4 regions of the Pseudoalteromonas sp. 10-33 genome follow, and region 2 is predicted to be linked to each of the others. Evidence: predicted binding sites of a transcription regulator. Region 2 holds the regulator's gene; each other region holds the start of a gene.
The links. The regulator sigma-54, encoded in region 2, starts transcription at its own class of promoters, with help from an activator protein. The targets are predictions, from matches to a motif close to GTTGGCACGNNNNTNGNNT.
Positions count from the first base shown of each region.

Region 1: a site for sigma-54 is predicted at 2,504-2,522, ahead of ATS76_RS08915 (EF-hand domain-containing protein). Genes of this name have one in related genera too.
Region 3: a site for sigma-54 is predicted at 1,594-1,612, ahead of ATS76_RS11305 (EF-hand domain-containing protein). Genes of this name have one in related genera too.
Region 4: a site for sigma-54 is predicted at 1,689-1,707, ahead of ATS76_RS17190 (hemerythrin domain-containing protein). Genes of this name have one in related genera too.

Region 1 covers NZ_LOFI01000012.1:227,712-231,403, reverse strand. The annotation lists gene ATS76_RS08930 (YciK family oxidoreductase) at 1-74, shown strand, start outside; gene rluB (23S rRNA pseudouridine(2605) synthase RluB) at 146-1,015, opposite strand; gene scpB (SMC-Scp complex subunit ScpB) at 1,012-1,602, opposite strand; gene ATS76_RS08915 (EF-hand domain-containing protein) at 1,942-2,463, opposite strand; gene ATS76_RS08910 (hypothetical protein) at 2,683-3,114, opposite strand; gene xthA (exodeoxyribonuclease III) at 3,355-3,692, shown strand, end outside.
Region 2 covers NZ_LOFI01000001.1:235,999-239,690, reverse strand. The annotation lists gene lptB (LPS export ABC transporter ATP-binding protein) at 1-492, shown strand, start outside; gene ATS76_RS01075 (RNA polymerase factor sigma-54) at 562-2,061, shown strand; gene hpf (ribosome hibernation promoting factor) at 2,088-2,375, shown strand; gene ptsN (PTS IIA-like nitrogen regulatory protein PtsN) at 2,380-2,832, shown strand; gene rapZ (RNase adapter RapZ) at 2,852-3,692, shown strand, end outside.
Region 3 covers NZ_LOFI01000023.1:90,830-94,521, reverse strand. The annotation lists gene ATS76_RS11315 (FG-GAP repeat domain-containing protein) at 1-739, shown strand, start outside; gene ATS76_RS11310 (hypothetical protein) at 797-1,252, opposite strand; gene ATS76_RS11305 (EF-hand domain-containing protein) at 1,265-1,540, opposite strand; gene ATS76_RS11300 (PA4780 family RIO1-like protein kinase) at 1,832-2,686, shown strand; gene ATS76_RS11295 (response regulator) at 2,720-3,391, opposite strand; gene ATS76_RS11290 (ATP-binding protein) at 3,466-3,692, opposite strand, start outside.
Region 4 covers NZ_LOFI01000027.1:156,498-160,189, forward strand. The annotation lists gene ATS76_RS17185 (tetratricopeptide repeat-containing diguanylate cyclase) at 1-1,497, shown strand, start outside; gene ATS76_RS17190 (hemerythrin domain-containing protein) at 1,745-2,170, shown strand; gene ATS76_RS17195 (hypothetical protein) at 2,256-2,669, opposite strand; gene ATS76_RS17200 (TonB-dependent receptor) at 2,916-3,692, shown strand, end outside.

The DNA.
Region 1 (3,692 bases), on a different contig from region 2:
CTTACTTATATTTAATGAGTGATGATTCAACTGCAGTCAATGGCGAGTCATTAGATGCACAAATAAAAAAGTAACAGGTATTAATTTTTAATAGCCTAAATAAAAAAAGCCGCAACAATGCGGCTTTTTTATGAACGTTAAAATGTTACTTACGTTTAGTCGACTTAACACGTTGATTGTGCTTTTTAACCGCTTTTCTAATTTGATTAATTTTAGCGCGTTTGTCTTTACGTTTCTCTGGCATAACTGAAAGTTTAGTTTGCGTTTCACGACCTAACTTAACCGTTTTACGTAAATAGTTAACGGTATCTAAGTCGTATTCAACCCAACCACCTTGTGGAACGCGCTTGTCGAGCTCTAACTTACCGTAACGAATACGGATAAGACGCGACACTTCAACATCTTGAGATTGCCACAAACGACGAACTTCGCGGTTACGCCCTTCATTTAACGTTACATTGAACCAACGGTTAATTCCTTCACCACCTAGTGGTTTAATATTCGTGAACTTTGCAGGACCATCTTCAAGTTCTACGCCACGCATCAAGTTTTTAAGTGTTTCGTTTGTTACTTCACCAAACACACGCGAGGAATATTCACGCTCAACTTCATAACTTGGGTGCATTAAACGATTTGCTAATTCACCATCATTAGTAAACAACATTAAACCAGATGTATTTACATCGAGTCGGCCTACAGCTATCCAACGATCGCCATCAATACGAGGTAGTCTGTCAAATACAGTACGACGACCTTCAGGGTCTTTGCGTGTACTCAATTCTCCCTCTGGTTTGTTGTACATTATCACACGACAAATTCTGTCTGCTTTCTCTTCAATTTTTACGGTATGACCGTCTACTCGAATTAAATCGGTTTCTTCAACGCGGTCACCTAATTTAGCGACTTTGCCATTAACACTAACGCGGTTTGCGTCAATGTATTTTTCCATTTCACGGCGCGAGCCTACACCAGCTCTGGCTAGGACTTTTTGTAACTTTTCACCTTGTACATTCATTCGGATGGTTCTCTCACAGAAGGATCACTTAATAACTGGTCTATTTTACTTTCTTGTTGCGCAGGTAACGCAGGTAAGTTTTCTAAACCCGTTAATGAAAAATAATCTAAAAATTGTTTAGTCGTGGCGTATAAAGCGGGTTTACCCGGTACCTCTTTATGCCCTACGACTTTAACCCACTCTCTTTCGAGTAAAGTTTTAATTATATTCGAACCCGTTGTTACCCCTCTTACTTGCTCAATTTCGCCACGTGTAATGGGTTGACGATAGGCAATAAGTGATAGTGTTTCCAATAAAGCACGTGAGTATTTAGGCGCTCGTTCTTGCCAAAGGTTACTCAACCAAGGACTTAAACTGCTACACGCTTGAAATCGATAACCACTGCCCACTTCAACAAGGCGGATGCCACGGGTTTGAAAATGTGTTTGTATCGTTTCTATGGCATGGTTTATTCGTGACATAGAAATTGCAATATCCATTAAAACAGTGTCTTTAATATGGCGTTTACTTATGGGTTTGTCTGCAACAAAAATTGCAGCTTCAATGATTTCAACTAACTGCTCATCACTAATTCGCCGCCCAGCCATATACACTCTTAATAAATAAAAATACACAGCCATCTATTATGACAGAATAAGCACTAACTAGGAAAATATATCTGGTAATTTTATTAGGTCTGTTATCTTTACAAATGAAGATGGGTTTAAATTAGGGGTTGTTTAATTCGGCGCGAAGTTTGTAACTTGGTGGGCTCGATAACGGCTCCTGTGTTATAGCCAATTTATAGGGAATAACCACACTAAGCATGCCTAAATACCAAACAGATTGCTGCAAGTTCAACCTGTAAAGATAAGCGCTTCCTGAGCTTTACCCATAAAAAAAGCCAGTTACTATAACTGGCTTGCTGTTTTAAAACTAAATCACAGTTAGCTGTGTTTAATTACTTTTAATGCATCATCTTCAGCTACGGCTTTACCATATTTCTTTATGTAACCCGTAAACTCGTTTTTACTAATTCGTTTATCTTTGTTTTTGTCCATGTAACCAAAGTGGTTAGAAATATCGTCGTCGTTACCTTCAACAACTGATATGTAACCATTACTGTCGTTATCTAAACTTGCGAAGCTACTTTCAATTTTATCAAACTTAGCAATATTTGCTTTAAAAGCTGATTCGCTCACATCACTGTCAGTAGCAACTTTACCAGTATTTAATTGCATGTAGGCATTAAATTCCTTACGACTAATTTCTTCATCCATATTGGTGTCGATATTAGAAAAATGCCCCCAAATATTATCATCGTCAGCTTCAACTTTTGAGATGAAACCGTCACTATCGTTGTCTAGACTTGCAAAGTCGCTATCTATTTTATCAAGACCTTGATTAGACGCACAAGCCGCTAAACTTAATGTTGCTAGGATAGTTGTTGCTAATGTTAACTTTTTCATAAGACGTGTCCTTCGTTGTTAGTAAATGCCACAATAACTAATACAAGTCTAATGCCAAAATGAAATAAATATAAATTTCAATAACTTGCAAATTGACCGTATGTTTTTCATTCTATTTCAATACGTTAGCCTTGAAACCTTTTCAATCAACCTTGTAAATTTTGCAAAAAAAAAGCCCAGCTTTAAAAGCTGGGCTCTCGTTAATTCTTGTTGTACTAATTAAATTGCAGCATTTTGGTAACGCTTAACAAAATCAGTAACTTTTTGACCATTACATTTTAGCGAGTTTAAGTTACCGATTTTTTGACGTACTGGCGCTAAACCCTGCTTTAGTGCAGTCATACATAGTTGAGTTTCTTGTTGAGCGTCTTTAGCAAACACTTCTACTTTGTTTTCAATTATGTTGTTTGTTGAATCTTTTTTTGCAATATCGCGAATATCTTGACCGTTACACATAATGCTTTGTGAAAAGCGCGATAAGTAAACGTTGTGCTTCGCTGCTAATTTACGTGCCGCAGAAAAACCTTCGTTTGCGCTTAATACACACAATTTAGACTCAATTGAGTTGTCTTGACTAAAGTAAGTGTTACTTTGAGCTGAAACAGAAGAAGATACTAATAATGTTGCCGCTAAAAATAATTGTGCTTTCATGAGAGATCCTATGTGAACGAGTTTGCCAATGAATTTCCGCGCATTATATAGCCAATATTGTGCAGATCAATTGAATTTTTTATTTATTTTATAAATTAATACAACATTAACAATGTTTAAACTTTCACCAGCATTTGATCAACATTTGCGCAGCTATTTTGTCATTTCAGACATGTTATATAAGCTAAATTACTGATACAATTTACCATTAATATAAGCACTAATTTAAAGGTAAATCGAATGAAAGTGATTTCTTTCAATATCAATGGTCTGCGTGCTCGTCTTCACCAATTACAAGCTGTTATTGATAAACATCAACCAGACGTAATTGGCTTACAAGAAATTAAAGTTCATGATGAAGCGTTTCCATTAGACGATGTTCAAAAAATGGGTTACCACGTCTACTTTCATGGTCAAAAAGCACATTACGGCGTAGCTATGTTATGCAAAAAAGAGCCAAAATCGGTCTTAAAAGGGTTTGCTACCGACACAGATGAGTCGCAGAAGCGCATGATCAGTGTCACTATTGAACAAGATAACGGCCGCGACATTACAGTTATGAATGGTTATTTCCCGCA
Region 2 (3,692 bases):
GGCATTGGCTACTTGCCGCAAGAGTCGTCTATATTCAGAAAGTTAACCGTATATCAAAACTTAATGGCTATTTTAGAAACTCGAAAGGAGCTCACTAAGCAAGCCAGAGAAGATACACTTAATAATCTATTGGATGAATTTAGCATTCAACACATTCGCGACAGCAAAGGTATGGCACTATCGGGCGGAGAGCGTCGCCGAGTAGAGATTGCACGTGCTTTAGCAGCAGATCCAAAGTTTATTTTATTAGACGAGCCGTTTGCCGGCGTTGACCCTATTTCAGTGTTGGATATTAAAAAAATTATTGAACACCTTAAAAACCGTGGTATTGGTGTATTAATAACAGACCATAATGTAAGAGAAACCCTTGATGTTTGCGAAAAAGCCTACATTGTTTCTCATGGGGAACTGATTGCTTCTGGTACCCCTGAACACGTATTAAACGATAAAACTGTACGCGATGTATATTTAGGCGAGCAATTTAGGCTGTAACATTTACGCCTTATTTGTATGCATCTGCTAGTATTAATTATAACAACTTAAAAGGATTGTTAGAGATACATGAGGCAATCACTACAGCTGCGCATGGGCCAGCAACTTACAATGACACCTCAGTTGCAGCAAGCTATTCGCTTGCTGCAATTAAGCACATTGGATCTTCAGCAAGAAATACAAGAAGCGCTCGACAGCAACCCATTACTTGAGGTTGAGGAGCAAGACTATGCCGATGACCTTGCAGGCAAAAATGAGCAAAAAGCAGATAATGATGAAGTGACAGTAAGTGCATCTGCAGATGAAGCCCCCAGTGAGTATGAACAAGACAGTGGTGAAGCCCTAGCAAAAGATACCGTCAGTGACGACATGGCAATGGACGTTAGCTGGGATGAGTACATGAGTGCCGCCCCAGCATCGTCTTCAGGCCCCATGCCTGAAGATGAGTCTATTTATCAAGGTGCATCGACTGAAACGCTTCACGAATACTTAATGTGGCAATTACAACTAACGCCATTTAGCCCTACGGATGAAGCGATTGCTATTGCAATAGTTGAAGCCGTGGACGACTCAGGCATATTAACCCTCAGCTGTGAAGAAATTTTAGAGAGCTTTAATCAAGATAACGACGATGACGTTGAGGTTGAACTTGATGAAATAGAAGCAGTTTTAAAGCGTATTCAATTATTTGACCCTGTTGGTATTGCAGCACGAAGCTTACAAGAATGTTTGTGTATTCAGTTAAATCAATTTGATAAAGGCACTCCTTTTATTGACGAAACAAAAATGATTTTAACCGAGCACATAGATTTGTTAGCTGCTCGCGACTATCGTACATTAATGAAAAAAACGAAGCTCAAAGAAGATGAGCTTAAAGAAGTAATGACACTTATTCATACGCTTAACCCAAAGCCTGCAGACACAATAGTGCGAGAAGAGTCTGAATATGTAATACCAGATGTGTCAGTTAAGAAAATTAAAGGCCGCTGGGTGGTTGAACTAAACCCAGACAGCATGCCAAAAATTCGTGTAAACAGCCAATATGCTGCAATGTCGCGTACAGTTAAGTCGAGCGGTGATAGCCAATTTATTCGCTCACATTTACAAGAAGCTAAATGGTTTATTAAAAGTTTAGAAAGCAGAAACGACACGCTTTTAAAAGTAACTAACTGTATCGTAAAGCAACAACAAGGTTTTTTTGAACACGGTCCAGAAGCCATGAAACCTATGGTTTTAAATGATGTAGCCGAAATGGTAGAAATGCACGAATCGACAATTTCGCGCGTAACGACTCAAAAGTACATGCACACACCGCGTGGAATATTTGAGCTTAAATACTTTTTCTCAAGCCATGTAAGCACCGAAAATGGTGGAGAATGTTCATCCACAGCGATACGAGCACTTATCAAAAAACTAATCGCAGCAGAAAACTCAGCAAAACCATTGAGTGATAGCAAAATTGCGGATATATTGGCTGAGCAAGGAATTAAAGTAGCAAGACGTACAATCGCAAAATACCGCGAATCTCTTGCTATTCCACCGTCAAATCAGCGAAAGAGCCTGATCTAAGACGCTAAACAAAGAGGGTAATGCTTATGCAACTAAATTTAACTGGTCGTCATGTAGAACTAACTGATTCATTAAGAGACTATATAAATACCAAATTTGCGAAGCTAGAAAGGCACTCTGATCATATTAATAATGTTCATGTCATTCTTGATATAGAAAAATTAAATCAAAAAGCAGAAGCAACTATTCATGTAAGTGGCGCTGAATTATTCGCATCCACTGAACATCAAGATATGTATGCAGCGATTGATTCATTAATTGATAAGCTTGACCGTCAAGTAATTAAACATAAAGAGAAGCTTGCTCGACACTAATATGATGAAACTAAGTTCACTTATATGCCAGGACTGCAGCAAAGCTGCGGTCCTTTTTAATAGTAAAAAAAGAATTTTAGAGTTTATTAGCGAGCTTGCTCACGATAAATTACCTTATTTGTCTCAACAAGATATTTTGGGCGCCTTATTAACCCGCGAAAAGCTAGGTAGTACAGGAATAGGAAGAGGCATAGCTATTCCACATGGTCGAATGAGCGGCGCACAAGAACCTTTAGCATTAGTATTAGTAAGTGAAACACCGATTAACTTTGATGCTATAGACAATCGACCAGTTGATATTTTTGTTGCACTCATCGTACCTGATGGTGATAACCAGCAACACTTAAAGACGCTAGCGACGATAGCTGATAAACTAAAAAATAAAGAATTTTGCAAGCAGCTACGCTGTGCTAAATCGGATGCCGAGCTGTATCAAATTATTGTTGACCAATCGTAATAAATTTTAAGGGTGATTAATGGAGTTGATTATCATAAGTGGCCGTTCTGGTTCTGGTAAGTCGGTTGCTTTACGCGTTGTTGAAGATCTAGGTTATTATTGCGTAGATAACATCCCTGTAAATTTATTACCTTCTTTGGTAAGAAGCGTTTCTGATAACTACGATAAAATCGCTGTTAGCATCGATGTGCGAAACTTGCCAAAAGAACAAGATGAATTTAATCACATTATTGAATATTTACCGGGTTTTACAAAACCAACGCTATTTTATTTAGACAGTGAAGATCAAACATTAATAAAACGCTTTTCAGAAACAAGACGTTTGCACCCTCTATCAATCGATTCGCTACCGCTTGATTTAGCCATAAAAAAAGAAAAAGAACTACTTGATGTGCTCACTACTCGTGCCGATTACATGATAGATACCAGCGACTTGAGTGTTCATCAACTCGCTGAATCGATTCGTGAAAAAATATTAGGTAAAAAAGACAAGCAGCTGATTGTCACATTTGAATCATTTGGTTTTAAACATGGCATTCCTAAAGAAGCAGACTACGTATTTGATGCACGTTTTTTACCTAACCCACACTGGGAGCCTGAACTAAAACCACTCAATGGCTTAGACCAGCCAGTAAAAGATTATTTAGCTAGCCACAGCATAGTTCAAAAGTTCACATGGCAAATTCAAACTTTTGTGCAAACATGGTTACCTCATTTAGAACGCAATAACCGTAGCTACTTAACGATTGCTATTGGTTGTACTGGCGGACAACATCGCTCTGTATATTTAGCGCAAACAATTGGTGAAAGCTTTGCAGTTACGCATCCTAATGTAAAAATACGCCACAGAGAACAAGAAA
Region 3 (3,692 bases), on a different contig from region 2:
TTACAATAAAACCATGGCTGACGTAAATTTTAATATTGAGTTGGGCGAGCTTAGTAACGGTGAAAAACGCAAAATAAAGCAGCTTCTTGATATAAACAACGATGGCTATTTAGACTTTATTACCAAACAATATAAACCAGTGGAAGGCATGGATTCGCTCGATATTGACATAGCGCATAACCTTTATTTGGGTAATAAAACAGGGTTTAGTCAAACACCTATTAAATTGTTAAATACCAGCGGCCCTAGTCAGCTTGTATTTGAAACAGACTTTAATAACGATGGCTTAATAGACCTGCAAACAATGGACTTAGACATTGGCCTTGGCACTATTGCCTCTATGGCTATGGGCGGTGGTAAAACTGACGTAGATGTAGAAATGAATATTTATAAGCAACAAACCGATGGCTCATTTGCTAGTAAATCAAGTATAGAAATTGACCTTGAGATGGAAATAAATATGAGCAATGGCGATGCAACCCCACCTTTATACATAGGCGATATAAACGGGGATGACAAAACTGATGCGGTATATAAATACAGCAAAAAAACGCTCTATGTTTACTACGGCGATGAGAACAATTTGCTGAACAAAAAGCGTAAAAAAATAAAATTAACCCTACCTAATAAAAGTAAAGATATTTTGTTAGTTGACATTAACCAAGACGGTAAAAAAGACTTTGTATTTAAATTTACCGAAGAAGATGGCACCAGTAAAATTAAAACCCGCTTAAACTAACCACCTACACAAAAAGCCCAGTATTACTGGGCTTTTTGTGTCAGCTTTTACACATATTTACGCTTTAATACTGAGTAACGAATCAGATTCAGACAAGCCAAACTTTTCTTGAACAGCCGATAGTATAGCGTCTTTATCTTCATCGTTTATTTGGCTTGAATACTGCTCTAGTAATTCATCGAGGTAACTTACTACATCTTCTGTATTAACTTGCTCTAGTGAATTTTGTGGCGGTGGAGGCGGTCTTTGCCCTTCAGGGCGGCCAGCATCACCAATACTTTTAGCGTCAAATTCAAGCTCGCTCATTAATTCTGCCAGCTCTTTAGTGGGTGAAATACCCTGCTCTTCAAACGCAGCTTGAATGCTTTTTGCATCTTCAGATATTAAGCTTTCGGGATCAAACTGCGCTAGCGTTTCTTTTACAAAATCACTTTGTTCTGATGTTAGCGATACAGCTTGGCTTTTTTGCTGCGGGATAAAACTAGTAGCGTTATTGTTTATAGAATTGATCATGTTAGTTTCCTTTCAACGTTCACGACGAGGTGGTTTATGTTCACTTAATTCTTGCTCGCTGATTTCCCCATTACCGTCAGCATCAATTTCATCAAAAATAGTCTGTGCGTCACCGTGAGGTGGTCTTTTAGTATTAAATTCATCAAAACTAATTGCACCATTGCCATCGCTGTCGAGAGTTGAGAAGTCTGGCTTAGGTGGTTTGTTATTACTTCCTTTTGCAGCAATATTGGCCGAAAAAACAATGCTAAGTAATACAATTATTGCCGTTGATGTTAAATGCTTCATAGTAATAACCTTATATTCAGTACATGTTAATACCGTAAACTTACACCTTAAAAACGCAAAAAATGTGCAAACAGTAAGGAAGCATTAAATAATTTAAAAATTGATGTGTTCTAGGGCGTTCTGGTTGCCCAATTTACAATCAGCAGATAAGCTAACGCAAACATGTGCAAATGCGCGTAATACTGCCCTTAATTCTCAAAGCTGATATACTGCTTGGGCATATAAAACAACTAATTACAGAGCACTTTTATAAATAATGATTAATAACCAACTCTACTTAGCAGGCAAGCTGTGAAAACACCAAAACGCTTACAACCCCTTATCGATGACGGTTTAATTGATGAAGTACTTAGCCGACTAATGAGCGGCAAAGAAGCCGATGTATTTGTGGTTAGATGTGGTGAACACATCCGGTGTGCCAAGGTTTATAAAGATGCCGTTAAACGCAGCTTTAAAAAAGCCGCACAATACCAAGAAGGCCGTAAAGTTCGCGGTGGTCGTCAAGCACGTGCCATGGGGAAGCGCTCAAGTTATGGGCGCCAGTTAGAAGAAGAAATTTGGCAAAACGCTGAGGTTGATGCACTTTCTCGATTAGCTAGGGCCGGTGTGCGCGTACCCGACACATACTGTTGTGTTGATGGTGTATTACTTATGGAACTTGTGTCTGATAGCGATGGCGATGTAGCCCCGCAGTTAGGCCATGTAAGTATGAGTAAAGAAGAAGCTATAAAACAACATACACTGATGATGCACTATATTATGCTTATGCTGTGCGCGGGTATAATTCATGGTGATTTATCAGAGTTTAATGTGCTTGTGGATGACAAAGGGCCTGTGATTATTGATTTACCGCAAGCTGTAAATGCGTCTGCTAACAATAGCGCTGAAGCCATGTTTGCTCGTGACGTAAACAACATGCGTCGTTACTATAGTGAGTTTGCACCTGAGTTGTTAACTACCCAATACGCTAAAGAAATGTGGGCGCTATTTGAAGAGGCAAAACTTACACCTAATTCTATACTCACCGGTGAATTTGAAGATGACAGCGAAGAAGCTGACGTTGATTCAGTACTAGACGAGATACAAGCTGCAGCCGATGAAGAGCAAGAGCGACTAGCGCGCATTAACTTTTCAGACGAAGAATAAAACGCCAACGTTTTTGTTAATCGCTTTGTTCCCTTATTGCGGGTGTACAAAGCGATAACCTACCCCATAAACAGATTGAATCACACTCTCTGTTTTAGTTAATTCATCCAGCTTTTTACGCAATTTTTTTATGTGGCTGTCAATCGTTCTATGACTCACAATACGCTGATCGGTATACATGGTATCCATTAAGCTATCTCGTGAATAAATTCTACTCGGGTTATTAAACAAAGGTTTAAACAACTGAAACTCAAAGTTAGTTAGCTCGATGTCGTTATCTTGGTATTTTACTTTATAGGTGGTTTCATCTAATTGCATTACCGATGTTTGTACTGCTGAAACGTTGAGACGCCTTAAAATAGCTTTTACCCGCGCAACCAACTCTGCGTAACTAAACGGCTTACAAATATAATCATCTGCGCCTAACTCAAGCCCTAGCAAGCGATCTATCTCTTCTACTTTGGCCGATACCATAATAATAGGCACGTTAGAAAAACGCCTAATCGCTTTACATAATTCGATTCCGCTTTGACCTGGTAACATTACGTCTAGCAAAATAAGGCTTGGCCTATTAATTTCAAGCCATGGAAGTACGTCATTCCCATGGTGTATTTGATGAGTATTAAAATGATGATTCATTAAAAAATCACTCATTAAATTAGATAATTTTTCTTCATCTTCAACTATTAAAATGTGTTCACTCATTGGCACCTCTATTCGTAACGTAAATTCAAACCACTTAATAAAGTAGGCAATTTAAAGATTAGGTTTAAACATTGTTAAATGGTTGGCAGGCGTATAATAATAGCTAAACCACCTAGGTCCGCTTTTTCTGCGACTATCTCACCGTTATGACCTTCAACTATATGTTTACAGATTGATAAACCAAGGCCTGAACCACCTTCTTGGCGGTTACGCGCACCATCAACTCGATACAGGTATTCAAACAAATGCGCTAAATGTGAAGACTCTACCCCAACGCCATTATCCTCAATACTCAGCTCAA
Region 4 (3,692 bases), on a different contig from region 2:
CTCCAAAAGGCAAACGATGTTGTTAATCAACTAAAAACGCGATTTTCTCAATCTACACCGGCTGAAAAAATCATTATTTTAAAAGCCTTTGCATACTTTTATACCGAAACAGATGAACTGAAAAAAACCTTGAGCGTGGCACTCGACGGATTAGAACTGGCGATGCAAAACAACGATATTGCATCGCAAGGCTATTTTTACAGAAAGATAGCCGATGCGTATAATTATTTAGAAAACAAAGAAAAAGCAATAACATACGCTAAAAAAGCGCTGATCGCATATCAGCAAACTCAAGATGGCTTATATACAGCTAAAGCTTACTGGAGCTTGGGCAATGTATTACTTGAAATAAATAAACCAAACGAATCCCTCATATATCTAGACAAAGCACTCTCTTACTTTGAATCTGTTAACATGCAAAAAGGACTGTCTTTTGCTCAGTATTCAATTGCTAATATTTTATACAAACAAGAAAACTACGAAGATGCGCTCGCCTTAGCCACAAAAAATATTGAGGTTGCCCACCTAGCCGGAATAGGTGATATGAAACTCGCATCGATGATATTGATGCTAGATATTTATAAAAAACAAGGTTTACTTGAAAAAGCCGATAAAATGAACGATGAAGTATTTTCGATGATCGATGATTTTAGCCGCAGCATTTATAAAGCCGATTACCTTCAAAAGCGATACCAGTTAAAACGAAGCCTCAACAAAACAGACGATGCATTTGACGCAATGGAGCAAATGCTTACATTTATGAAAAAGCATTACGAAGCCACCAGCGAAACAAACATTAAAACGCTGCAAATCAAATTTGAAGTAAAAGAAAAAGAAGAAAAAATACTCCAACTAGAATACGACAAAAACATTAACGAATTACTCGCTAAAGAAGAGTATCAACAAAAAATAATTTGGCGGTTAAGCGCAACAATTGCGTTTATTTTAGTTATTGTGTCGTTATTACTTATTTATAAACAAGTACTACAACGTAAAAAATATTATAACATTGCGCTGACTGACTACTTAACTAGCAGTTTAAATCGACGCGGTATTATGCAAAAAGCGGCTCAAAAACTTAAGCAAAGCAATGCTACAATTGCCATTGTCGATCTAGATTTGTTTAAGCACATTAACGACACTTACGGCCACGATGTGGGTGACTCCGTTCTTAAAGCTTTTGCTCGTGCAGCACAAAATACACTTGCTGGTGACGACCAATTTGGCCGCTATGGTGGTGAGGAATGGTTATTTATTTTAAACACCGTTGATAAACAAAGCGTTAAAACAACGTTCGATTCTATTGCCAATACACTGATAGATATTTGCAGCGAAATAGAAGGCTTAAATAATACTGAAACCATTACGTTTAGCGCAGGTGCAGCAATTAGCTCCTCCTCTAACCGCTCACTTGAAAAACTGATCATTCATGCTGATGAGCTTCTTTATAAAGCCAAACAAAGTGGCCGCAATCAGGTTAATGTTGAGCAGCCCTAGGCGTATTAAAGCTTAACAAACACATACCCCCAAATATGTTTTTAACAAGCTAATTGTAAATAGCTGCACGTGAAGTATTAGCTCGTATTAAAAGTAAGAAATTATTTCACCCTCTCGTCTGTAAAAAATACACAAACAATCCAAAAACATAGCCTAAAACCTATAAAAGCATTACTTTCAATAACTTAAAATCTGGCACTGCGTTTGCTTAATAGTTATTAAGCAACGTAATTGATTAGGATGATTTATGAATATTTTTGAAGCACTACGTAATGACCATGACAAACAACGCAAACTAGTTGACGCGCTTATTCAAACCAAGGGCGACACAAAAAAACGTCATAGCTTAATGGATGAGCTAAAAACAGAGCTAGAAGAACATGCAAAATTTGAAGAGCGCTACTTTTATAATCCATTAATTTGTGAAGATCTAACGCAAGAAAAAGCACGCCACAGTGTTGCAGAGCATCATGAAATTGATGAACTAATTGAACAACTTGAAGACACCGAAATGAGCTCATCAGCATGGTTAGTAGAAGCTAAAAAACTACACCATTTAGTGCATCATCACTTAGATGAAGAAGAACATGAAGTATTTCAACTAGCAGGTAAAGCGCTGTCTGAAGGGCAAAAAGAGCGCTTAGGCGACAAATACAACGACGCAATGCATTAATCGCAAAAGTAAGAATTCATACACCTCCCTGTGTACTTTTGGTTATAAGCTAATTGGCTTATAACCATTTTTTTGTCTGGCTGTTTTATTTAACAGTATATTTTACGTCTTGATCCCGTAATAAATAAAGTGCAAAACACGCTGCCCACATTGGCCACGCAGTAAAAAATAATAAGTTATTAAAGCCATCAATGTACTGATTGTAAGATGAAAGCGTTGATAGGCCGTGAATTATGAAAATAATACCGTAAGTAATACGTTTTTTAATACCCGCTAAAAACGCTAAAACAAGTATTAGCTGCACCGCACCTATAATGTAAGCCACCATATCTGTAGAGCCACTAATCCCATAAAAATGCTCAAAAATACGTGCGCTATGTCCAGGGTTAACAAACTTATCGAATGTCCACATAACCATTACAATAAACACACCTACACGCAAAGATAAAAGTGACCACTGCAAACGATTTTGAACATCACTACTTAAAGAATCCGTCATAAAATTTCCTTTAAAAATATATAAATAAACCAAGAACAGAACAAGACCGTATAAGGTATGATTAATTTCAAACTATTTAGATTTAATCCAAGTAGGTATTCAACAACACTTAAAACTTAAGACTAAAATAAGAATAATTTGCACGCATCCATTCTAAAAATTAAAAAAGTTATACTTTAATTGAAAGATATTTTTATTCCTTTCGGTCTTTATCGCCAATAACTAATTACACTAGAGAGACAACCCTTGAAACACGCATACTTAGCACTATCGTTAGCCACCATATTAAACACTCCCCTTGTTGCTTTTGCAGCTGAAAAAACGCAAGTAAAAGATTCGATTGAGCACATAGAGGTGGCCGGTCAAGTTATAAAGTCTCAAGGACTTTCTGTTAAAAATGAAACAATTGACGGTCCTTTTGGTGATAACTTAGCACTTCAAGACATAGCACGCTCAGTTACGCCTATTTCAAGCGAACTTATAGAACAGCTTAACATTACTACTTTACAAGATGTATTAGCAGTAAGCCCAAACACATACTCTGCAAGTGGCTTTGGCGCGCCAAGTTTACCTACTATTCGCGGTCAATTGGGTGAGCTTTTTCAAGATGGTACACGTCGTCAAGCAGGTAACAATGGGTTTGGCGTGCCGTTATCGTTCAATTCTGTCGAACAAATAGATGTAGTAAAAGGCGCACCGCCGGTTTTGTTTGGTTCAAGCCAACGCAACGGTGGGTTTGTTAACTTACAGTCAAAAGTAGCGTCAACGGAGGAAAGTAAAGGCAAAGCGAGTTTATCGGCCGGTCGTTGGGACCAATACAGTGCGCAAATAGATTACACTGCGCCAATTATTAAAGACAAAGTTGGGTTTAGAGTAAGCTATGAACATCTTGACCATGGCAGCTACTACGATTATTCAGGTACTAAAAGCGACAGTTTATTTGCAGCACTACGCATTTTGCCAGACGATAAAAGCACTTGGGATATTAACTTTGAGCTATACCAAGTCGAATTTACCGACAAC